3 regions of the Staphylococcus sp. Ze2 genome follow, and region 2 is predicted to be linked to each of the others. Evidence: riboswitches for the same ligand, from Rfam matches in the RefSeq annotation. Region 2 holds a riboswitch; each other region holds the start of a gene.
The links. Region 2 has a riboswitch for S-adenosylmethionine ahead of ACM591_RS02825 (aminotransferase class I/II-fold pyridoxal phosphate-dependent enzyme). Riboswitches for the same ligand answer to the same signal wherever they lie in the genome.
Positions count from the first base shown of each region.

Region 1: it holds a riboswitch for S-adenosylmethionine, as region 2 does, so the genes downstream of both, metK (methionine adenosyltransferase) here and ACM591_RS02825 (aminotransferase class I/II-fold pyridoxal phosphate-dependent enzyme) in region 2, are expected to answer to the same signal.
Region 3: it holds a riboswitch for S-adenosylmethionine, as region 2 does, so the genes downstream of both, ACM591_RS11055 (methionine ABC transporter ATP-binding protein) here and ACM591_RS02825 (aminotransferase class I/II-fold pyridoxal phosphate-dependent enzyme) in region 2, are expected to answer to the same signal.

Region 1 is NZ_CP183486.1:1,400,858-1,409,118, forward strand. Features, by position in the region: gene pckA (phosphoenolpyruvate carboxykinase (ATP)) at 1-1,116, opposite strand, end outside; SAM riboswitch class I at 1,283-1,395, shown strand; gene metK (methionine adenosyltransferase) at 1,505-2,701, shown strand; gene ACM591_RS06510 (nuclease-related domain-containing protein) at 2,795-3,703, shown strand; gene ACM591_RS06515 (aldo/keto reductase) at 3,918-4,754, shown strand; gene ACM591_RS06520 (fluoride efflux transporter FluC) at 4,895-5,248, opposite strand; gene crcB (fluoride efflux transporter CrcB) at 5,245-5,610, opposite strand; gene ACM591_RS06530 (hypothetical protein) at 5,840-6,145, opposite strand; gene ACM591_RS06535 (transaldolase) at 6,435-7,148, shown strand; gene ACM591_RS06540 (pentapeptide repeat-containing protein) at 7,339-7,992, shown strand; gene ACM591_RS06545 (hypothetical protein) at 8,129-8,261, shown strand, end outside.
Region 2 is NZ_CP183486.1:673,309-681,569, reverse strand. Features, by position in the region: gene ACM591_RS02840 (heavy metal translocating P-type ATPase) at 252-2,636, shown strand; gene copZ (copper chaperone CopZ) at 2,688-2,894, shown strand; gene ACM591_RS02830 (D-lactate dehydrogenase) at 3,100-4,098, opposite strand; gene ACM591_RS02825 (aminotransferase class I/II-fold pyridoxal phosphate-dependent enzyme) at 4,126-5,283, opposite strand; SAM riboswitch class I at 5,343-5,452, opposite strand; gene ACM591_RS02820 (transglycosylase family protein) at 5,549-6,271, opposite strand; gene ACM591_RS02815 (PTS transporter subunit IIC) at 6,798-7,841, opposite strand; gene ACM591_RS02810 (6-pyruvoyl trahydropterin synthase family protein) at 8,131-8,261, opposite strand, start outside.
Region 3 is NZ_CP183486.1:2,357,671-2,365,931, reverse strand. Features, by position in the region: gene ACM591_RS11105 (hypothetical protein) at 142-405, opposite strand; gene ACM591_RS11100 (GNAT family N-acetyltransferase) at 642-1,178, opposite strand; gene ACM591_RS11095 (organic hydroperoxide resistance protein) at 1,666-2,091, opposite strand; gene aroD (type I 3-dehydroquinate dehydratase) at 2,247-2,966, shown strand; gene ACM591_RS11085 (nitroreductase) at 3,033-3,572, shown strand; gene ACM591_RS11080 (thioredoxin family protein) at 3,925-4,245, opposite strand; gene ACM591_RS11075 (arsenate reductase family protein) at 4,387-4,743, shown strand; gene gcvH (glycine cleavage system protein GcvH) at 4,917-5,297, shown strand; gene ACM591_RS11065 (toprim domain-containing protein) at 5,532-5,924, shown strand; gene ACM591_RS11060 (thioredoxin family protein) at 5,921-6,220, shown strand; SAM riboswitch class I at 6,275-6,380, shown strand; gene ACM591_RS11055 (methionine ABC transporter ATP-binding protein) at 6,467-7,492, shown strand; gene ACM591_RS11050 (methionine ABC transporter permease) at 7,485-8,180, shown strand; gene ACM591_RS11045 (MetQ/NlpA family ABC transporter substrate-binding protein) at 8,204-8,261, shown strand, end outside.

The DNA of each region.
Region 1 (8,261 bases), 730 kb from region 2:
ACTCAAGAAATGATACATTGCTTGATCTTTGGACAGTTTTGAAATAGGTGGTAAAACACCGAAAGCATCTGCAGTTAAGAAAATAATTGTATTAGGATGAGCCGCTTTAGATGGGGTTACAATATTTTCAATATGGTCTATTGGATATGCTGCTCTAGTGTTTTCAGTGTATTGATTATCATCGAAGTCAATGTCACCATCTTCATCTACAACAACATTTTCTAAAATAGTACCATATTTAATAGCGTCATAAATTTGAGGTTCTTTTTTATAAGAAAGGTTAATTGCTTTTGCATAACAACCACCTTCTATGTTAAAAATACCATTTTCATTCCAACCATGTTCATCATCGCCAATTAGCTTACGTGTTGGATCCGCTGATAGTGTTGTTTTACCAGTGCCAGAAAGACCAAAGAATAAAGCAACGTCACCTTTGTCTCCAACGTTAGCTGAACAGTGCATGCTCATAATGTTATCTTTAGGTAGTAAATAGTTCATTACGGAGAAAATACCTTTTTTCATTTCACCAGCGTATTCAGTCCCGCCAATGAGGATGACTTTATGTTTGAAAGATGTGATGATAAATGTTTCTGAGTTTGTGCCGTCAATCTCTGGATCGGCTTTAAAATGAGGTGCTGAAATAATTGTGAAGTTTGGTTTGATTTCTTGCGCTTCTTCTTTTGAGCTAGGGCGTATAAACATATTTTGAGCAAATAGATTATGCCAAGCTAATTCATTTACAACAGTTAATTTTAATTGTGAGTCGTGATCACTACCGGCATAACCGTTGAATACATATAGTTCATCTTTTTTGTCTAAATAGTTTAGTACCTTATCATATAAATTTAAAAATGTTTCTTCTTCAATCGGTTGGTTAACGTTGCCCCAGTCAATATCATCTCTATAAGATGGCTCATTTACAATAAACTTATCCTTTGGTGAACGACCTGTATATTTACCTGTTCTAGCGTTAATTGCACCTAATTCGGTGAGTTCTCCTTCATCATTATCTAAAATCTTGTTATACAACTGTGTTGTAGATAATTGAAATAATGAAGATTTTTTGTCTAAAATGCTTTCAATTTTGTTTGTATAAGTGTATGTATCTACAGCCATACTAATCCCTCCAACGCTATTTAGTTATTGTAAGCCTTTACAATTACAGAGTATAACACATATATATTAATAGTCCATACCAATTTAAAAGGAATTTTAAATAACCATTAATAAATGTAAAATTGACATTATATCGTTGATTCTGTACTATAGGACTTAACGGATTCTCTTATCCTGAGTGGCGGAGGGACATGGACCCAATGAAGCCCAGCAACCTCTTCTTAATAGGAAGAAAGGTGCCAAACCGTTTGCAGACAAATATCGTCTGAACGATAAGAGCGAATGGACGTATAAGGCCTTCTCTCTATTTATTGATAGTGTAGAAGGCTTTTTTAATGAGCTCAACAGAGAGAGAATTTTCGTAATTTAAAAACTAAAGGAGCAAATTATGACTTACAATAGAAGATTATTCACTTCAGAATCGGTAACAGAAGGACATCCAGATAAAATAGCGGATCAAGTATCTGATGCTATATTGGATGAAATATTGAAAGATGACCCAAATGCACGTGTTGCTTGTGAGACGACAGTAACTACTGGCATGGCGCTTATTTCAGGAGAAATATCAACAACAACATATGTTGATATTCCAAAAGTGGTTAGAGAAACAATTAAAGAGATAGGTTACACACGTGCTAAATACGGTTACGATAGCCAGACAATGGCAGTGTTGACGGCAATTGACGAACAGTCACCAGATATCGCTCAAGGTGTCGATACAGCTTTAGAGTATCGTGAAGATGCATCAGAAGAGGAAATTGAAGCTACTGGAGCGGGTGACCAAGGTTTGATGTTCGGTTATGCTACAAACGAAACGGATACTTACATGCCGTTACCAATTTTCTTATCACATCAACTTGCTAAACGCTTATCAGATGTACGTAAAGATGAAATATTAAATTACTTACGTCCTGATGGTAAAGTACAAGTAACTGTTGAGTATGATGAACAAGATCAACCACATCGTATTGATACAATTGTCGTGTCAACACAACATGCCGAAGATATCGAATTAGCACAAATTCAAGACGATATTAAAAAACATGTCATTTATCCAACGGTACCCGAAACACTTTTAGATGAGAATACCAAATTTTATATCAATCCTACTGGTCGTTTCGTTATAGGTGGGCCACAAGGTGATGCTGGGCTTACTGGACGTAAAATAATTGTTGATACATATGGTGGTTATGCACGCCATGGTGGGGGATGCTTTAGTGGTAAAGATCCGACTAAAGTAGACCGTTCTGCTGCATATGCTGCACGTTATGTAGCGAAAAATATCGTTGCTGCTGAATTAGCAGACAAATGTGAGGTGCAACTTGCATATGCTATTGGTGTAGCTGAACCTGTTTCTATTTCTATAGATACATTTGGTACAGGAAAAGTTAAAGAAAATGAATTGGTTGAGGCAGTTAGACAACATTTTGATTTAAGACCAGCTGGAATTATTAAAATGTTAGACTTGAAACATCCTATTTATAAACAAACTGCTGCATACGGTCATTTTGGTCGTACAGACGTATTATTACCATGGGAAAAGTTAGATAAAATTAATTTATTAAAAGATACAGTTAAAGCTTAACTAGAGTAAAAATATTTTTAGCTTTACTATCGAATACTATATGTTTATCTATTATAATTAAGTTACTGAACACATAAAGGAGCGTTTTTTGTTATGAATTCATTTGGACCATTAGAGATTGGTTTAATTGTGGCAATTGTTGTAGCAGTAATTTGTTTCATTTTATTTATCATTGCTTTGAAAAGTAAAAAGAAAGCACAACAAAAGGTAGAGGAACAATACAAAACCAGAGAACAAAAACTAAGCGACGAGCATGAGGAAGAATTAGAAAAAGAAAGAATTGAAAATAAAAAAACAGTAACAAAGCAAAAAGAAGAATATAATGCTACAGTTAGTTCGAAAAATAGAGAAATTGATGCATTAAAATTGTTCTCTAAAAATCAAAGTGAATATGTAACTGATATGAGACTTATTGGTATTCGAGAAAGATTAGTAAATGAGAAAAGAATTCGCCCAGAAGATATGCACATTATGGCGAACATATTTTTACCTAAGAATGAATTTAATGATGTACAGCGCATTAGCCACTTAGTACTTACGCGTACTGGTTTATATATCATTGATTCTCAATTATTAAAGGGTCATGTATATAATGGTGTGAGTGCTGCACAATTTAAAGAGCAACCAACAATGGAACAAGTGTTTAACACGTTGGACCTTGATAGACAAGAACCACAAACACTTGTATTAGATCAAAATGAAGATGAAAATTCATTATCTTTTGTTAATTACACGACTCATTTAAATGATATTGAGAAACTAGCTGGTGATATTCAAATAGAATTGAATTTAAAATTCACACCAACAACAATTTTATATTTCAACCCTAAAAATGAAGGCGATGTAACAATTTCAAACTATGCGCAAAGTTCAAACACCAAAGTGTTAGTTGGTCCAGAACAATTGGATGAATTCTTTAATAAATTCGTATTCCATGGTCGCATTCAATATAACGTTGAAGATTTACAACGTGTTATGGATGAAATTGAATCATTTAACTAAAGATACAAATTTTATATTTTGATAATAAATAATGCTATTTAGTATAAACTGTCAACAAAAGCAATTAGACTTTTGTTGACAGTTTTTTTGTAGATTATAGAAATTTATAAATAATTTAACCACAAATTAATTATAAACATATAGGCATTTTTATTTATATATTTGGGAATATTGATTAGTATAATAATTAACAAAATAAAAAGGGGATTTTAACTTGGAAAATATTACATTTTATAATGGTAATGAGATGCCGATTGTTGGATTGGGCACATTTCGCGTGGAGAATAATGATGAATGTGCAGCATCAGTAAAACATGCAATTGAAAATGGCTATACACATATTGATACAGCAATGATTTATGAAAACGAAGATAAAGTAGGTCAAGGTATTGCTGAAGGATTAGCTTCAACAGGATTAAAAAGAAGTGACTTATTCATTACTTCTAAATTATGGCTTGATGACTATGGTCGACAAAATGTTGCTGATGCTTATGAGACAAGTTTAAACAAATTAGGTTTAGACTATTTAGATTTATATCTTATGCATTGGCCTGGAACTGATGAAGCATTGATGATTGATACTTGGCAGGGTATGGAAGACCTTTATAAAAATGATAAAGTGAAAAATATTGGTGTAAGTAACTTTAATATTGAACATTTGGAAGCTTTATTAGCACAAGTTTCAATTAAACCAGTAATAAATCAAGTAGAATTCCATCCATATTTATTACAATCATCTTTAAATAGATATCTTGAAGTTCAAAATATTCATATGGAGTCATGGTCGCCGTTAATGAACGCACAAATTTTGGAAGATGAAACGGTAAATGCAGTAGCTAATGAAGTGGGTAAATCACCGGCTCAAGTAATTATTAGATGGAATATTGAACATGGTGTAGTAGTAATTCCGAAGTCAGTTACTCCTTCTAGAATAGAAGAGAACATTAATGTATTTGATTTTGCTTTAACAGCTGAACAAATAGAAAAATTAGATAACCTCAATGAAGAACGTAGAATTGGACCAGATCCTGCAAAATACAGTGGTCATTAACGAACGATATACAACAATATTAATACAGACTTGATGAGACTGTCATTAACAGACATAGGTAATGTGAAGCACATAAAAAGCCACAAATACAATTTAATGATTTTGTGGCTTTATTATAATGCACTTTTTTAGGTTATTCGTTAAAGCATGTAACCTAATAAACAAGCTAAAAAGGAAACACCATATTGGAGTACTGAATAAATGATGAAATAAGTAAATTTCTTTTTAGTCATTAATAGTTGGACGAGTTCAGATGACAAAGTAGAGAAGGTAGTAAGACCGCCTAAAATACCAACGATTACAAAGGGTTCAATCCAATCTAATTTAAGTGCCGAACCTAATAGGAACCCAATGATAAAACTACCTACTATGTTAACAAAAGGCGTTGCAACTGGTAATACACTATTAAATTTGCGATTAAAAAAATTAGTGATAAAACCACGGATAACTGCACCTATGCCACCGCCTAACATGATTAATAAACAGTTAATCATGAGTAACGTACCCCCAATCTAACCCCAATATAGCATAAGAGTATTCCTAAAACATAACTACTGATTGCATAAATAGAAACAGCTAAATAAGCTTGTTGCTCAAATAAATGTATAAGCTCAAATTGAAATGTTGAAAAGGTAGTCATTGCACCTAACAGGCCTGTAGTAATACCTTTTTTAAAAAGTGGATTATTCTTGTAATATTGTAAAGTCAGTGTCCCAAGAAACCCCATTAGAAATGCGCCTAAAATATTAGCGATAAATGTGCCAATAGGAAAAGTAGAATTAACACTTATAAATGAAAACAAGTATCTGAGTAAAGCACCGACAGCGCCTCCTACAAAAATATATAAATATTGCATTGTTGGCATGCTTCCTTTCTTAAAAAAAGTGCAAGTTTTAGCAACATGACATTGCTATTAAATCTTATTTATTGTTTTTATAATATCAAATTTAATTAGAAATTTAGAATGTATTTATAATTGAATTTGTCCGATATTGCCTATACTTAAGGCTTATTTAATTAGATCAAAGAATCTTTTAACCAAAATTATAGAGGCTAAGACATCTACCGTTGTCCTAGCCTCTTAATTAGAATATTATGCCAAATGTCGATAGAGAAGCAAGAATATGAATAACAATTACGACTAAAATAACGTATGGTAATACTTTACTTGCTCTTCGTATCCAATCTGACTCTTCATGTAGATGTTTGATTGATTTATCAGCAAAAATTATGGAAATTATTAAAATAATAGCATTTATAATACTACAAACAAATATTAATTTTATCATCGAATTAAAATGCATGTTTAATAGAGGATTTCTTGTATTAAAATAAAAACTAATAATAACCAATAAAGTAGATAAATAAAAATAAAGTTTTGAACGTGCCATTTGTACCTCCTAATGCAATTCATTTAACCATAATACCATAAATTCACTAAAAACTAATGAATTTTATATTTATATAGTATATTAACATATTGAATATATGCTTATGTAGGATGAGTACTCTAATATAATAAAAGTTTAATATTACTTTAAAAATATTCTGAATTTAAGCAAAAAATTAGAATTAATACTTTATAGATGGTATAACTAAGTTGTATGGTTAATAATGGTTAATAACCGTTATCAAATAATTCTTAATTGAATTATTTAATTAAGTCAGGAGGAATAAGTAATGGCAAAATTAAATGTTGAAGTATTTGCAGATGGTGCAGATATTGAAGAAATGAAAGCAGCTTATAAAAATAAACAGGTTGATGGTTTTACTACTAACCCAAGTTTAATGGCAAAAGCAGGTGTTACAGACTATAAAGCTTTCGCTGAAGAAGCTGTTCGTGAGATTCCTGATGCTTCTATCTCATTTGAAGTATTTGCAGATGATTTAGAAACTATGGCAAAAGAAGCGGAAATTTTAAAACAATATGGTAGTAATGTATTTGTTAAAATTCCAGTTGTAAACACAAAAGGTGAATCAACTATTTCTCTAATTAAAAAATTATCAGCAGAAAATGTTCGTTTAAACGTAACTGCTGTTTATACATTAGATCAAGTTAAAGAAATTACAGATGCTGTCACTGAAGGCGTTCCAACTTATGTATCAGTATTTGCTGGTCGTATTGCTGACACAGGGGTCGACCCAATTCCTATGATGAAAGAAGCTGCTGAAATTACACATAGTAAAGACGGCGTGAAATTATTATGGGCTAGTTGTCGCGAAGTAATTAACGTTATACAAGCTGATGAAGTTGGTGCTGATATCATCACATGTCCAGCAGATGTTGTTAAAAAAGTAAACAATAATCTTGGCCGTGATATTAATGAACTATCAGTAGATACAGTTGAAGGATTTGCAAAAGATATCCAAAGTTCTGGCTTATCTATTCTTTAATTCTAAAAAGTAATTTGAGTTTATTGTAAATTTAAATATAAGTAAAAAGACCGAGACAATTAGTTATGTCTCGGTCTTTTTTTATACTTTAAAAATATAAAAATTTTGAAATATATCTGATATACTATATATTATAAATTTTCTGGCTAATTCTTTTCTTGTTCAATATTATGACGCATGTAATGATTAGTTGGGGAGGAGTGAAGTGATGAAAATACATCCACCTAAAATTAACGCCCACTTAGAAAAGAAAGAGCTGACAGATGTATTTGATGAAGTTGATGATCTCATAGAATTAGCAGAAATCTCAAATTCATCATTGGAAGAAAAAGCATTAGATAGATTATTAATCTATGGATCGACTATCAAAGATTGCAGCTTTGCTAATTCGGATTTAGGACGTGCTGATTTTACAGATGTCGTATTTGAAAACTGTGATTTTTCTAATTCTCTGATGGCTTATGGTACGATTCATAGGGTTACTTTTAAAAATTGTAGAATGACAGGAACATTACTCAAAAATATGAGATTAAGTCATATTACATTTGAAGAAGTAAAAGCAAATTTTATAAATTTGATAGAATCGAAAATCGATGTATTTAGAATCAATACAAGTGATCTAGAAAATGCTGAATTTCATAATACTACGCTTAAAAACGTGGAATTTTTTAAATCTGAACTGAATCATATGTCAATCTATCAAACGTCGTTAAAAAGTTGTGATATAAGTCAATCATTTTTTGAACATATCATTGTTGGAAAAGATGATTTAATAGGATGCAAAGTATCGAGTGAACAAGCTATCCAAATTGCCAAATTAATTGGTATCGTTGTCGTTGACTAAATATAAAGAAATAAGGCAGTCGTAATACATATTTATTTTGAAAACCCTCAATTTTAATTGAATCACTGTGATAATTGATTTATTATTTAAGTGAGTAACTGAAGTGATGTGAACGTAATAAAGGAGAACATTTCAAATGAAAGCAAATATCTTTAAGCAAAAAGTAAAAAAGCAGTTGTGGTTTTTAAACAAAAAAGAGAAAAACAAATTAGATGAAGTGTTGTCTAAAGCAGTTGATTCAAATGAAAGTGAACAATTAAAGCGTCCAG
Region 2 (8,261 bases):
TAGTGTGTTTATCATTGAATCAACCTTACGAACAGAATGTATAAAGCAAACAAGCCAAATTAGTAAATCATTATCGTAATATCTTGAGGGACTAGGAATACAAAGTCAATTTGTAAATTTTGATTTTGTATTTCTAGTCTCTCTTTTTTAAAACAACAACATTGACAACTATACCTACTAGGGGTATATTAATAGTGTAAAGATTCTATTGTTACGGGTATTTATTTGCAACCTGAAAGGAGGCTACTCCAATGAGTGAACAGAAAAAAACTACTTTCAATATTACGGGTATGACATGCGCAGCTTGCGCTAACCGTATTGAGAAAAATTTAAACAAAATGGATGATGTTGAAGCTAACGTTAACGTAACAACTGAAAAAGCCACAATAATTTATAACCCTAGCTCGACTTCGTCTACTGACCTTTCCAATACAATAGAAAAAACAGGATATGGCGTATTAAATGAAAAAGTTGACTTAGACGTGACAGGCATGACATGTGCCGCATGTTCTAACCGTATTGAAAAGGTATTGAATCGTACTGATGGTGTAGAGGAAGCTAACGTAAACCTTACAACTGAAAATGCTACGATTTTATATAATCCTAATTCAACTTCCGTCGATACTTTAATTGAAAAAATTCAAAAATTGGGCTATGATGCGCAGCCTAAAAAAGAAGCTGATGAAAAACAATCACACAAAGCAATAGAGTTAAAACGTAAACTTACAAAATTAATTGTTTCAGCTATATTGGCTTTCCCGTTACTATTAACTATGTTTGTACATCTCTTTAACATGCAATTGCCTTCAATTTTAATGAATCCATGGTTTCAATTTATCTTAGCAACTCCGATACAATTTATCATTGGTTGGCAATTTTATGTTGGGGCATATAAAAATCTTCGCAATGGTTCAGCAAACATGGATGTATTAGTAGCATTAGGAACGAGCGCAGCCTATTTTTATAGCTTATATGAGATGATTAAATGGCTGAACAATACAGAGATTATGCCTCATTTGTATTTCGAAACAAGTGCTGTACTCATTACACTTATTTTATTTGGTAAGTATTTGGAAGCACGTGCAAAATCACATACAACAAATGCCTTAAGTGAATTGCTAAACTTGCAAGCTAAGGAAGCACGTGTACTACGTAATAATGAGGAATTTCTGATACCTTTAAGTGAAGTCGTAGAAGGCGATTATTTAATTATTAAACCGGGAGAGAAAATACCAGTAGATGGAAAAATTGTCAAAGGCAAAACTTCTGTAGATGAATCCATGTTAACCGGTGAATCTATACCTGTTGAAAAAACACAGCGCGATTATGTTATTGGTTCAACAATGAATCAAAATGGCGTGCTCACAATCGAAGCCACGAAAGTTGGAAAAGACACTGCGCTCGCTTCTATTATCAAAGTAGTTGAAGAAGCTCAAGGTTCTAAAGCACCTATTCAGAGACTTGCTGATATTATATCTGGCTATTTTGTGCCTATTGTAGTTTGTATTGCTATTCTAACATTTACTATATGGATTACTTTAGTACACCAAGGCCAATTTGAACCAGCTTTAGTAGCAGCAATTGCCGTCATGGTTATTGCTTGCCCTTGTGCACTTGGGTTAGCCACTCCTACTTCGATTATGGTAGGTACTGGAAAGGCTGCCGAAAACGGTATTCTATTTAAAGGTGGCGAACATATTGAACGTGCGCATCAAATCGATACCGTTGTCTTAGACAAGACAGGAACTATCACACACGGAACACCTGTAGTTACAGACTTTGATGGCGATAGTGAAACATTACAATTATTAGCTAGCGCCGAAAAAGCTTCTGAACACCCACTCGCAGAAGCTATCATTAATTATGCAAAAACAAAACAAGTTGATTTATTAGAAGTTCATGACTTCGAAGCGGTACCTGGACGTGGCATCAAAGCTACAATTGACGGAAAATCTTTATTGGTGGGTAATCGTAAATTCTTAGAAGATTATCACGTAACCATTAATAGTTCTGAACTACAATTATCCCAGTTTGAACAATCAGGTAAGACGGCTATGTTGATAGCGGTTGATCAACAATTAAGTGGTGCAATCGCAGTAGCTGATACTGTCAAAGATTCTACCAAGAAAGCAATCCAACAGTTACATGATTTAAATATAGAAGTCGTTATGTTGACTGGAGATAACCAACTTACAGCAGAAGCCATTGCTTCACAAGTTGGTATAGATACAGTCATTGCACAAGTGTTACCAGAAGAAAAGGCGACTAAGATAAAATCATTACAAGCTAATAATAAGACTGTAGCTATGGTAGGAGATGGCGTAAATGATGCCCCAGCATTAGTCCAAGCAGATATAGGAATTGCTATTGGTACAGGTACAGAAGTTGCCATAGAAGCCGCTGACGTTACCATTCTTGGTGGTGATTTGTTACTCGTACCTAAAGCAATCACAGCTAGTAAATCGACTATACGTAATATACGTCAAAACCTATTTTGGGCATTTGGTTACAACGTTGCAGGCATTCCTATTGCTGCACTAGGTTTACTCGCACCATGGATTGCCGGTGCTGCAATGGCTTTAAGTTCTGTAAGTGTTGTCGCTAATGCGCTTAGATTAAAACGCATGAAATTATAATTAAAATTTGAGATGATTATATGACAAATCATTTTTAAGGAGGTGATTGATATGGCAACTGAAACAATTAAAGTAGAAGGTATGAGTTGTGAGCACTGTAAACATGCAGTTGAAAGTGCCCTAACAAATCTTGATGGTGTATCAACAGCTGATGTTAACCTTGAAGAAGGTAATGTTAAAGTTGATTTTGATGATAACAAAGTCACATCACCAAACATGTACGAAGCAATAGAGGATCAAGGTTATGACGTAAAATAAAGTTGCTAGGACATATTTAATGTCTCGGTCTCAACTCAGTGTGATAGCAGTAATTAAATAGAGTTGAAAAAAGCTTTTAAACCAGCCTTTTTCAACTCTATTTATCCATACCGGAGTAGGACAACGAAATCTTCTCTAACAAATTAGATTTCTGTCCTGCTCTTTTTTTATATTTTCACGGTTTAAATCTATATTTGCTCTCTTATTAATTCACGCGTAATTTAGTATCACCAGTCTCAATAACTTCGATTGTTGCATCTAAAGCATCGACAATTAGGTTTTCAACAGCAGCATCTGTATAAAAAGCAATATGAGGCGAAACAATAACATCTTGTCGTTCGATTAATTGCTTTAATACTTCATCCTTTAATCCCGTTTGTCGTTGGTCGCTTGGAAACAATCCTTTTTCCCATTCATATGTATCAATTGCTGCCCCTTTTAAAATACCGTTATCCAGCGCATGTACTAACGCACTAGTTTTTACAATGGATCCTCTTGCACAATTGATAAATACTGATCCTGGTTTAAATTCATTAAACAATGCATCATCAAATAAATAATCGCTATCCTTACTTGCAGGAATATGAACCGTAACAATATCAGCCTCTTGCACAGCTTCTTTTATACTATTGGCATACGTTAAAAATGACTTATAGCTTTCATTAGGGACAACATCGTAAGCAATCACTTCAGCTTCAAAACCTTGTGAAAAGATCTTAGCAACGATTGAACCGATACGACCAGTTCCTATAACAGCAACTTTCAAATCTTTAATAGAGCGTGATAAGATCTCTGGTTGCCATCTAAAGTCATATGAAGCTGTTTTTTGTTGTATATCATTATAGTTTCTAACCAAATTAAGCGCCTGTGACACTGTGTATTCAGCAATAGAATGCGGTGAATAAGATGGCACATTAGAAATAATTAAATCATATTTTTGAGCTAAATCGAAATCATATATATCAAAACCAGCACTTCGTTGAGCAATTTGCTTAATTCCAAATTCATGCAACTTGCGATATACATCTTCACCAAAAGGAATTTGCTGTGATATCGAAACACCATCAAATCCTTTTGCACGATCGACAGTTTCTGATGATAGTAATGCTTCATCTAAATCGACAGTTACACTATGCTTTGTTGACCATGCCTTAATATAAGGTATATCCTCTTCTCTTACTCCAAAAATTTTAATACTTGTCATAAGTTAATCACTCCAATCAGATTTGTTCTATTCATAAAGATGCTTAAGCGCTTGTATCCTTTCTGCAGCCTCTAATAATGATTCATCATCTAATGCTAAAGAAATACGCACATAATCTTTTCCATGTTCTCCAAATGGTATACCTGGCGCAACAAGGATTGACTGTTCTTGTAATAAATAATCAACAAAACTTTCCCCATCAAAGTTTCTCGGCGTACGTAACCATAAGAAAATGCCACCTTTCATTGGTTCAAAAGGTATGTCCGCTTGTTGTAGTTTAGCTTCAAATTCATCTCTACGACGTTTAAATGCTATATTTTGCTCTTCTAGAAAAGCGTCATAATTATTCAAAGCGTATGTTGCTGCGTCTTGCAATGCGCCAAACATACCTGCATGTGTATGTGATTGATATTTTTTTAATGCTTGTATAATATCTTTGTTTCCTACTGCAAAACCCACTCGAAATCCTGACATATTGTAGCCTTTTGATAATGAAAAAATTTCTACTGCTAAGTCTTTTGCTCCTTCTGCTTGCAATATGCTAGGATTTTTAGCATCGAAACCAAAAGCACTATATGCAAAATCATGAACGATTTTTGTCTTTGTTCCCTTAAAACGCTCAATCGCTTCCTCAAATACTGATTTTGTAGCAACTGAACCTGTCGGATTATTTGGATAAGTCAAATAAACTAAACGAGTATTGAGTAATATTTCTTTGCTTATTTTGTCCCACTGAGGCAAATAATAAGGAGGTTCTAAAACGAGTGGTTGTGGTCGGGCATCAGCAAGTAATACCCCAGCTTTATAATCCGTATATCCAGGATCTGGTAACAACACATTTTCCCCTGGATTCACGATGCATGTTGGTAAACCTACAAGACCATTTTTAGTACCATATAAAATACATACCTCATCTTCTTTATCTAATTCAACTTGAAATTGTCTTTGATAAAAATCTACTATTGCTTGTTTAAATGAGTCTTTACCATGGAAAGCAACATACTTTTGATTGTCGGGCTGACGTAGCGCATCAGCAAAACAGTCAATAATTCCTTTGGGCGTTTCACCATCAGGAATACCTACAGCCATATTAATTAAAGGTAATGGACCATGTTCTACTTTCTGGCCCATTGTTCTTGCAAAATAACTATCTGGTATCTGTGCCAATCTATCTGAAATTGTCATAAAAATCCTCCTATTAAAAAAACTATATGCCGACTTGTGTGGCATATAGTTACACATGTCACCTATCTTTCAAGCATTATTGCTTGTTGGAAGTAGCACAGTACTTTTATAACAAAGTCTGTTGCTGAAGCTTCATCAGGCCAAATCCCTCAGCTTCTCTGGATAAGTTTATTAAATTACCATTAATTTTATCAGAATATTCAAACATGTCAACATAAATAAAGAGCGACTCAATTGAGTCGCTCTCAGCCTTAATATTTATTAATTAGTTCCAACCAACCCATGCGCTAGAACCTTGAGATTGGTAAACTTCTACTGCTGTGTCAATTTGATCTTGAACTGACATACCTGCATGTTCACCATGACCTAATAATTGGAAGTAACCATATGCACCTGATGACGCATTAACCGCACTTCCATTACCGCCACTTTCACGTTGGATAACACCTTTCCATTGTGACGCTGATACACCAGTACGTTCTGCCATTTGGTTAGCAATGGCATCAATGCTTGATGTATTTGTAGTTGTTGTTTTAGAAGTAGTGCTTGTTTGAGCAGTTTTAACACTTGTATTAGAAGAAGCTTTAGGCGCTTCAACTGCTGCTACTGGAGTATTGCTTGATTGTTTTTGAGCACTTACTTCACTAGCTGAAGTTTCGTTAGTGTTTGTAGTTGCTTGAGTAGTTACGTCTTGTACTGAGTTAGAAGTTGCACTTTGAGCACCTGCAGCTGTGTAATTCCATGACCAAGATTGACCATTTGAAGTGAATGTATATTCATTTCCACCTAAAACGAAGTTATAGTTATACGCGCCAGCGTGTAATGGTTTTTGGTTTAATTCTTCAGGATTGTTTTGAGCTAAATCAGCTAAATGCGCTTTGTCGATATTTTCTTCTGAAGCGTGAGCTTGATTGTGGTCTGCTGTTGTTGCGTATCCTGTTACACCTAATGCTACTGCTAATGATGATGCTAAAATTGTTTTCTTCATAATTAAAAAATCCTCCAATTAAAATCTTTTTAAGTAAAATTATATTTTCGTTAAATTATTTATCGTATGTGCTGTAATCGATTAATTTTTATGTTTTATTTTTTCGCCACAAATAATATAACACATATTTCGCCTTTTTATATTACACTTCAATAACAAAACGTTACAAAAGAAACTATACTTTGTAACATTGAAACATCGCTGTTTTGTTTTGTAATGCATAATTCTCACATCATTTTCAAATTATATTGTGTATATTGCTGTTATATTAAGCTTCATAACTTTATCATCGAATAATCTTACGTAGTCTGAATTATTACAGCAAATCTTTTTGTTACACAACTGTAAAATAATAAAAGGACAAAAAATTTATACTTTGGAGTAAAACTTGCAAATTTTTTTGTCTGAAATTTAAAAAGACCACTGTTTTGTGGCCTTTTTAATATATTTTCTTCTTTTGTCCATCATTCAAAACATTACATTATATTACAGAAATAACGATACATTTTAAACATTATTTATAATTTTACGCCAAGAATTTGAAGATTTCTCTATCATATAGCTTTAATGTTTTCATATAAAACGTATTTATCAAATATCCCATTACGAACGGAACTACAAAAAATGCAATAAATACATACATTAAGTTTAATAATATTGAATGTTCCATAAATCTAAATGCACTAATTGGCCCAACAAGCCCAATGATTCCAAAACCTGCTGATTCTTTTGTTCCACCAATTCCTATGAGCGCACCAACAAAGCCAGTGATTAGTGCATTAGAGAAAATTGGTAATAGAATAATAGGATGCCTTACCATATTAGGTATCATCATTTTCACACCACCTAAAAAGATTGTTAAAGGCACACCAGCTCTATTTATTTTTAACGTACCTGCAACTAATGCACCTTCACATGCCACAATCCCCAGTGAAGCAGACCCAGCAGCTAAACCGCTAATACCTATAGCTAATGCAGTTGCTACAGTTGATATAGGTGAAATAATTATAAAACTAAATACTAATGCAATAAGCATAGACATCAATACTGGTTGTAATTCTGTAAATGTATTGACTAAATTGCCAATACCAGTTGTAATCATTTGGACATATGGCAATATAAGTACACCTATAAAACTCGCTATCACACCGACAATGGTCGGCAGAATAATTAACGTTAAACTACCAAATCTTTCACCAACGACTAATATTAAAAACACAGCAATTGCTGCAGTGATCATTGTGTTAATAAGATCTCCAACACCTACAAGCATCCAAGCACCATCTTTAAATTGCGCTGCGCCACTCCCAACAAAAGCAGAACTCGCGACGACAGCCGTTGCTAAAGGTGATAAATTGAACCGCATTGCTATTAGTGCACCAACTAATAATGGTACAGTAAATTGAATACTTTCTACTACTTGTAATAATGTTTGAAAAACCTGGTACTTAGGAGCGAAAAGTTTGAATAATTCTCCTAAAATAGCGTTAGGTATTAACCCTGCTACTATGGCAATCGCTACACCAGATAGTACATTATATAAAAATTGTTTTGGACTTACTTTAATCATAGAAGTTCCCCCTAAGCTGAAATAAATACTAATATATCATATTTCCTTAATTTTCAGAATATTGTTTCTGTATTTTCCTCAAATATTTTTATATCTTCGAGAAATTTTTTTATCAAGATAGCAACTAAAATTACCCACCTACTATTAAAATATTGCAATATAAAAAGTAGGCAACCGAAATCTCAATTTTTAAATTCGATTTCGTCTACCTACTTCTATATATAATTCACATATTTCCTAATGATATTATTGCAAGGAAAGAAAATGTTAGTAAAACAAAATTGCAATTTCATTGCTTCATTAGACTTGCTGTTAGGACAAGCCCTTGAGATGCCGTTTCAAAAAATTCCAATTTTTGCAATTGGTTGTTCTTAGGTAAATTTTTTTCAAATTGTTCCCATATCCATATAGCAATATTTT
Region 3 (8,261 bases), 1.1 Mb from region 2:
TATTATAGCGTTTTCAGAAAATTTGTAAATTTAAAAATGTGTAAAGTTATATTTATTACATTAAGAAACTATAAAAAGCTTTATGATTACAAAAAAAGTAATCATAAAGCTTCTATAAATTAAGTAGGGTATTTATTGGTATTATAAAAAACTAATTACAAAAGGTTTCCATAAAGGATAGCTTAATAAAACGAATGAAAAGATAGAGACACATAGTGCAAATATATTAGCAATACGATCACCACGTATGCCTGCATATATATTAATTAAAATAACGCCTAGGATAAATAGTCCACCGGCTAATATTGGCAGATTACCCTCTAAAACTTTATTAACTACTAATAATGGAGTAGCAAGTGTGATTAATGACAAGAACAGTGATAATAATGTTGTAGCATATTTCAAAATGTTCAGCCCTCTCTTAAATAATAAGATGAATAAAATATTTATTAATAAAATAGCACTTAACAAAAATAATATTTGTTTAGCAATATAATTGCAAGTCATTTTAAAGATTAATGGATTTGGACTATATTAATTAGTTTCTTTGAGATAGCATACAATCTATCCGTTTGCATTTAAAATTAATTACGAAATAGAGATTTAGTTACCCTATGTCAACCATTTAGCAATCACTACTGTTAAACAAATAAGTCACTGTCATTACCATCGAAATGATAAATAAGCCAATGCTCATCTACATAATAATTATCATATTTTCTAGCATGCTGTTCTAATACAAGTGTTTCAAAATTTAAGTTACTAAAAAAGACCTTGCCACTGATGTTATTTGAAATAAGTGAAGTCATCAATATTTCAATCTCTTTTTCATTACAAATTTTAAATATTTGGCGCATAAGCAAATTTGAAATTTGTTCTTTAGATGCTTGATTTTCATCTTTAACACACATATTTTCTAAAGTTGCTTTATGAGACAAGCTATAGGTTTGATGATGAATTAGTGTAACAGCGCCCATAAGTATATCCTGTTCAAAGGCGCCAAGAACGATACAATCTGTTGAGTCTGTGGATAGTAGCTTGTGTAAATCTGTATCATTTAAGCATTTCTCATTTTGTAATTTCCAGGCTAATACTTCGAGTTCTTTATTAATGCCTTGTAGTAACAAGGATTTATAAATAGAAAAATCTTCAGTTGTTAAATAGCGAATTTGCGTCATTCAATGCCTCCTAACCTCTGCAAAGTATTTTTTATAAAGAATGAATAGTTCTAGTTTGCCAATTTAATTATAATATTAAAGGAAATAATTTATTTGAGCAATACTATCTTTAATTTTTTGCAAAAATATGTGGACATTTTCAATTCAGTATGAAAAAGAATAACTTTTTATAAACATAAAAAAAATATTAATAAATATATTAAGTAAAAAATAGGCATATGATAATTGTGGTATAATATAGCGAGACACATAAATGTGAATGGAGGCATATATTGTGGGAGCTTTAATAACTATTATAGTTTCACTGGGAGTGCTAATCCTGATTTCTTTTGCAGTGTTGATTGCTTATATCTTATTTCATAGTAAAGATTAAAGAGACAACTAACTAAACATTTATTAAGCATTAAAGCATCTAGATTGCACACCAGGAATAAAAAAACAAAAAAAGCCCCCGAAAGTTCAATTAAGAATTTTTCGGGGGAATATATTAGTCAACAACTGCTACATTTAAGTCAACATCAATGTTGCCACGTGTAGCTTTTGAGTATGGACAAAATTCGTGTGCATCTTGTAAATATTTCTCAGCTTCTTCTTGAGATAATACATTTTTGACTTTTGCGTCAATTGAGACACTTAATTTAGGGCTTTCAGCTTCAGGGTCATCTTCTAAACGTACTGTTAAAGTAACTTCTGGCTCAGCGCCTCTCACTTTATTTTGTTTTAAGATTAAATCAAATGCGCCATTAAAACATGAAGCATAACCTGCTGCAAACAATTGCTCTGGGTTTGTACCTTTTTCAGCATCAGCTTGAGCTGGTGGTACAATTGCTACGTCAATTGCTTTATCGTCAGTTTGAACGTGGCCGTTACGTCCACCTGTATTTGTTGCTTTCGTTTCATAATTTACTGCCATTTTATGACCTCCTAAAAAAACTTCTAATTCATGTTTACCCAAGAAAAATAATTTAAATCATTTCACGGAGTAATTTATATGTTTTTTAATTGTATTATTTTTAGAAATTGTTATACAATAATTTAAATATTACTAAAGTAAAAGGAAGTTTAAACATGGCCAAAGTTGATATAGCTGTTACAATTGCACCTGAAAATGAACTCGAACAAGTTACAATTGAAGATTTAAAACAATATCAAGCCTCTATAGATATTATAGAACTAAGAATAGACCAGTGGTCAGTTTTTGATGAGACACATGTAGCAAAAATTGCTGAATATATATACAATTTAAACTTAAATAAAAAATTGTTAGTAACTTATCGAACGAAGACTCAAGGTGGAGAGGGTCAATTAGCAAATGATAAATACTTAAATGCGCTAGAAAAAATAATTCCATTAGATTATATTGATATGATAGATATTGAATATGAAGAAATGATGCCAATAGAAAAATACCAATCATTAATAGAATCAGCGCATCGCAAAAATTTAGAAGTTGTATTATCGCAGCATAACTTTAAAAAAACACCTAAATTGGAAGTATTAAAACGCTTATATTATAAAATGCATCAACTTGAACCAGATTATTTAAAAGTAGCTGTTATGCCTCATGATAAACAAGATGTCTTGAATCTATTAAATGCAATGTCTGAGAGTTCAGACACGGTTTCCCAACATGTTGTTGGTATAGCGATGTCTAAGCTTGGATTAATTTCAAGAACTGCTCAGGGTTTATTTGGAGGATCAGTTTCATATGGTTGCTTAGACGCACCAAAAGCGCCTGGCCAAATTCATGTTGAAACATTAAAACAACAAATTAAATTATACGAGTAGTTTGAAAATAGTGGTCGCCTGATTTATAATTGAAAATAATTATCACTAATGAAAGGGCGATAATCCATGGAACTACAAGATGCAATTGCACATCGTAGAAGTATTAAGATTTTTAAAAGAGATATGACAATAGATGATAACGCACTATACCAAGCGATACAGCAAGCAACAGATGCCCCCAATCATGGCATGAGAGAGCCTTGGAGAGTGATTCATATTGCTAAAGAACGCTTAGGTCCTATGAGTAAACAACTCTCAGAAGTTGCGTTTCCTAATTTAGATAAAAAACAAGAAAATCATTATAACACTGTTACAAATCTAGGTGGCATGCTTGCCTTAATTTTAAAAAGAGACCCTAGACAACGAGAAGATTTAGAGAATAACATGGCATTTGGAGCCTTCGCACAAAATTTAATGTTATTGTTGCATGAAGCGGGAATTGGCACGTGTTGGAAATCACCAGCATATATATTCACACCCGAAATAAGGTCGATATTTAATGTGAGAGATGATGAACAACTCGTTGGTTTCTTGTATCTCACAGATTTACAAGATGAGATGCCATATAGAAAACGTCATGTCGATCAAGTAATAGAAAAATTTTAAAGTAGTTATAGAGAATGGGTATACGAAAGTAAAAGTGAAATTTGACTTCGTATGCCCATTCCTAATTTTTATGATTATATACTCAAATGTCAAAAAGGCTTCGTCGTCATACTTTGTCAAACTCGACTAAAACTAATAGTGGCTTTATCTGATTTGAAATTCATGTTGATGGTTAAGAACCACTGATTTTCAAAAATGGAACACCTGAGTATAAACTCATGTGTAAGAACCACTAACTCAATAAATTGAGTAGTGGTTCTTTAAAAATACTACCAATATAATAATAAAGGCTGAGACAATTAATTTGTCCCAGCCGATCAAGATGAGATGAAATATCTCATTTATAAATCAATTATTTAAATGTTTCTGCTAAAAATGCTTCTACTTGTTCTGGTGATTTCGCATTAGCTGAGTGTAAGTGAGCTAATTTCTCACCATTTTTAAATACTAATAAGCTTGGGATGCCCATCACGTCGTTGTCAGCTGCAACGTCTTCCAGCTCATCACGATTAACTGTAAACCAGTCGTAATCATTGTATTTTTCTTGGATAGGGTCAATCCACATATCCATTGCTTTACAGTCAGGGCACCAGCCAGCTTCGAATTTTACAATAACAGGGTTATCACTTTGTACAGTTTCTTTAAATGCATCATTTGTATTAATAGGTTTCATAATTTTCTCCTTTTTAAAAATATTATTAAGCTTATTATAACGGACATTTTAAAGTTATAAAAAAAATCAGCTTATTTATTAGAGCGTTTTAGCAATAAATTTGATATATTAATGTTAACTAGTTATAGGAGGTACAGAATAATGATAAAATTTTACCAATATCCTAATTGTACTACTTGTAAAAAAGCAGCGAAATTTTTACAAGACTACGGTGTGAGCTTTGAACCAATCGATATAGTGCAACATACGCCCACTAAAAATGAGTTTAAAGAAATCTTAGAGGCGACAGATATCGATATAAATAAACTCTTTAATACGCATGGAGCTAAATATCGTGAATTGGGTCTTAAAGACAAAATGAGTGACCTTACTAATGATGAAAAGTTAGATTTATTATCAACAAATGGTATGTTGGTCAAAAGACCATTAGCTATTTCTGGGGATAAAGTTACAGTTGGTTTTAAAGAAGATCAATATAAGGCAACATGGTTATCTTAATTCCTCTTTTGGAAATAGAGCAATCTCTGTAAGTGAATTATAAGTAATGTATGTAAACGCTTCATTTATTGTTATGAAAACATTATAATAGTATTAACATGTTAATAAATAGTTGATTGTATGGTATGCATATGGCATCATTAATATGTAAAATCATTTAGGAGGGGATTCTCGTGGCAGTACCGAGTGAATTAAAATATTCTAAAGAACATGAATGGGTAAAAGTTGAAGGTAATACAGTAACAATTGGTATCACTGAATACGCTCAAGGTGAACTTGGCGATATCGTATTTGTTGAATTACCAGAAGTAGATGACGAAATTAATGAAGGCGACACTTTTGGTAGTGTTGAATCCGTAAAAACTGTTTCAGAACTATATGCACCTGTATCAGGTAAAGTAGTTGAATCTAATGATGAGTTAGAAGATAGCCCAGAATTCGTAAATGAATCACCTTACGAAAAAGCTTGGATGGTTAAAGTTGAACTAAGTGACGAAAGTCAAATAGATGAATTATTAACTGCAGAGCAATATTCAGAAATGATTGGCGAATAATATAACACTGAACTCCATGATATAACTATCTTGGAGTTTTTTCATACCATTGAGGATTATTGAAGATTTATCAATTTTATAAGTCTAACAAGTTCACCTCAACTTAAAATAATGATAAATTATGTTTGTAATAATAAGAAATATTTTAACTATGTAAATTATGTTTATTGTCACTACGGATTGTGAAGAACTAAGTAGAAAAGATTTACTATCAACATTTAGAGGGTGGATGTCATGACGATACTGAACCAAGTAATTGTTGTCGAAGGAAAGTCAGACAAGAAGCGTGTCAAACAAGTGATTGATCAGCCAATAGAAATTATTTGCACGAATGGAACGATGGGTGTAGATAAATTAGACGAAATGATTGATACTTTATATGACAAACAAGTGTATATTCTTGTTGATTCGGATGATGAAGGTGAAAGAATACGAAAATGGTTCAAACGCTATTTAAGTGAAAGTAGACATATAAGAGTAGATAAACAATATTGCGAAGTCGCTCGTTGTCCTAAACCATATTTATCTAGAGTATTGGAAAAACATGGTTTTATAGTTAAGGATGAAGAAAAGGTGGCGAAAGCAAGATTGGATTATATAGCTGAGAGGGTAAGTTTATTAACATGAATGTAACAAGTGAACAACGCGTTGACGTCAATAAATATATAAATGAAGATAAGTATCTTATCTTTGGTTATACACCAACATGTGGGACATGTAAGGTTTCTGAACGTATGCTAGATATTGCTAATGATATTTTGCAATTACCTATAATAAAAATGGACTTAAACTTTCATCCTGATTTTAGTCAAATGTATGAAATTCAATCTGTACCAGTTTTATTAGTAATGTCAAAAGGTGAAGAGCAAAAAAGGATTTATGCATTTCAATCGGTGCCTTATTTGTTAGAAAATTTAAAATAGTTATTGACGAAATATTAGTACGATGGTAGGATTAAAAATAATTAAATAATGAAACTCTTATCACGAGAGGTGGAGGGATGTGCCCTACGAAGCCCGGCAACCGTCTTTAATAGAAATGGTGCCAATTCACATAAAGTTTTAAAACTTTAGAAGATGAGAGAAGCGATTTTGCTTTCTCTATACTTCGGTGAACATAGAGAAAGCATTTTTTTAATTGAAGGATTAGCAACACAAGGAGGAAACAGAATGATTGAGTTAAATCAAATAGTCAAAAAGTACAAAACGAAAAAACAGGACGTACTGGCTGTAGATCATGTTGATTTAAGTATTCAATCAGGCTCGATTTTTGGAGTAGTTGGTTTTTCAGGTGCGGGGAAAAGTACTTTAATTAGACTTTTAAATAATCTCGAACAACCAACTTCAGGAGACGTCATTATCGATGGAGATACAATTGGTAAGCTATCAAAATCACAGTTAAGAAAAAAGCGTCAAAAAGTGAGCATGATATTTCAACATTTTAATTTACTATGGTCGCGTACTGTATTAAATAATATTACATTTCCATTGGAAATAGCGGGTGTGCCTCGCCGTGAAGCAAAACAACGGGCAAAAGAATTAGTAGAACTTGTTGGACTGAAAGGTAGAGAAAGTGCGTATCCTTCAGAACTGTCAGGTGGTCAAAAACAACGTGTCGGCATTGCGCGAGCGTTAGCAAACGAACCAACTGTATTGCTTTGTGATGAAGCGACAAGTGCATTAGATCCTCAAACAACAGATGAAATTTTAGAATTATTATTGAAAATTAAAGAAGAAAGAAATTTAACAATTGTAATCATCACACACGAAATGCATGTCATTAGACGCATATGTGACGAAGTAGCTGTTATGGAAAACGGTCGTGTGATTGAACAAGGTCTAGTTTCCACAGTTTTTGAGAATCCACAACATGCGGTTACAAAACGTTTTGTTAAAGATGATTTAAATGATGATTTTGATAAATCTATTAGCGACTTAGTGTCACTTAATGAAGATGATTATGTTGTTCGTTTGAATTTCACAGGGAATAATACCACGCAACCTCTCGTGTCATACATAACGAAAACGCATAACATCGATGTGAATATATTAGAAGCTAATATTAAACATACAAAAGATGGTTCACTTGGTTTCTTAGTAATTCAATTGAGCGATGTAAATTCAGAAAAATTCGAAAAGTTTAAAAATGATTTAGAAGCACAGCATGTGTCAGTGGAGGTGTTAAGACATGGGTAATTCATTGAGTGACATCCTCCGCGAGATGTTTACAATGCCAAACGTCAGTTGGGACGAAGTTTGGTTAGCGACATACGAAACAATTTATATGACAGTTATTTCGACAATTTTTGCCTTTGTACTAGGCTTAATATTAGGTGTTTTACTCTTTTTATCAGCTAAAAGCAAATCACCTATAGCGAGAGTTTTCTATACTGTTGTTTCATTTATAGTTAACTTGTTTAGAGCGATACCATTTATTATTTTAATCTTATTGTTAATTCCGTTTACAAGTTTAGTCTTAGGCACGATTAGTGGTCCAACAGGAGCATTACCAGCTTTAATCATTAGTGCGGCGCCTTTCTATGCCAGACTTGTAGAAATTGCATTTAAAGAGATTGATAAAGGCGTTATTGAAGCAGCTTGGTCAATGGGTGCCACTACTTGGACAGTAGTCAAAAAAGTATTATTACCTGAAGCGATGCCAGCATTAATTTCAGGTATTACTGTCACAGCGATTGCTTTAGTAGGATCTACTGCAGTAGCCGGTGTTATTGGTGCAGGTGGCTTAGGTAACCTAGCTTATTTAACAGGTTTCACCAGAAATCAAAATGACGTTATTTTTGTTTCAACAATTTTAATCCTTATTATTGTGTTCATCATTCAATTTATTGGTGATTGGGCTACTAATAAAATTGATAAGAGATAATCTTAAAAAGGGGGACTTTTTATATGAAAAAATTATTTAGCTTAGCTTCTGTACTTGTATTAGCGCTTGTTTTAGCAGCTT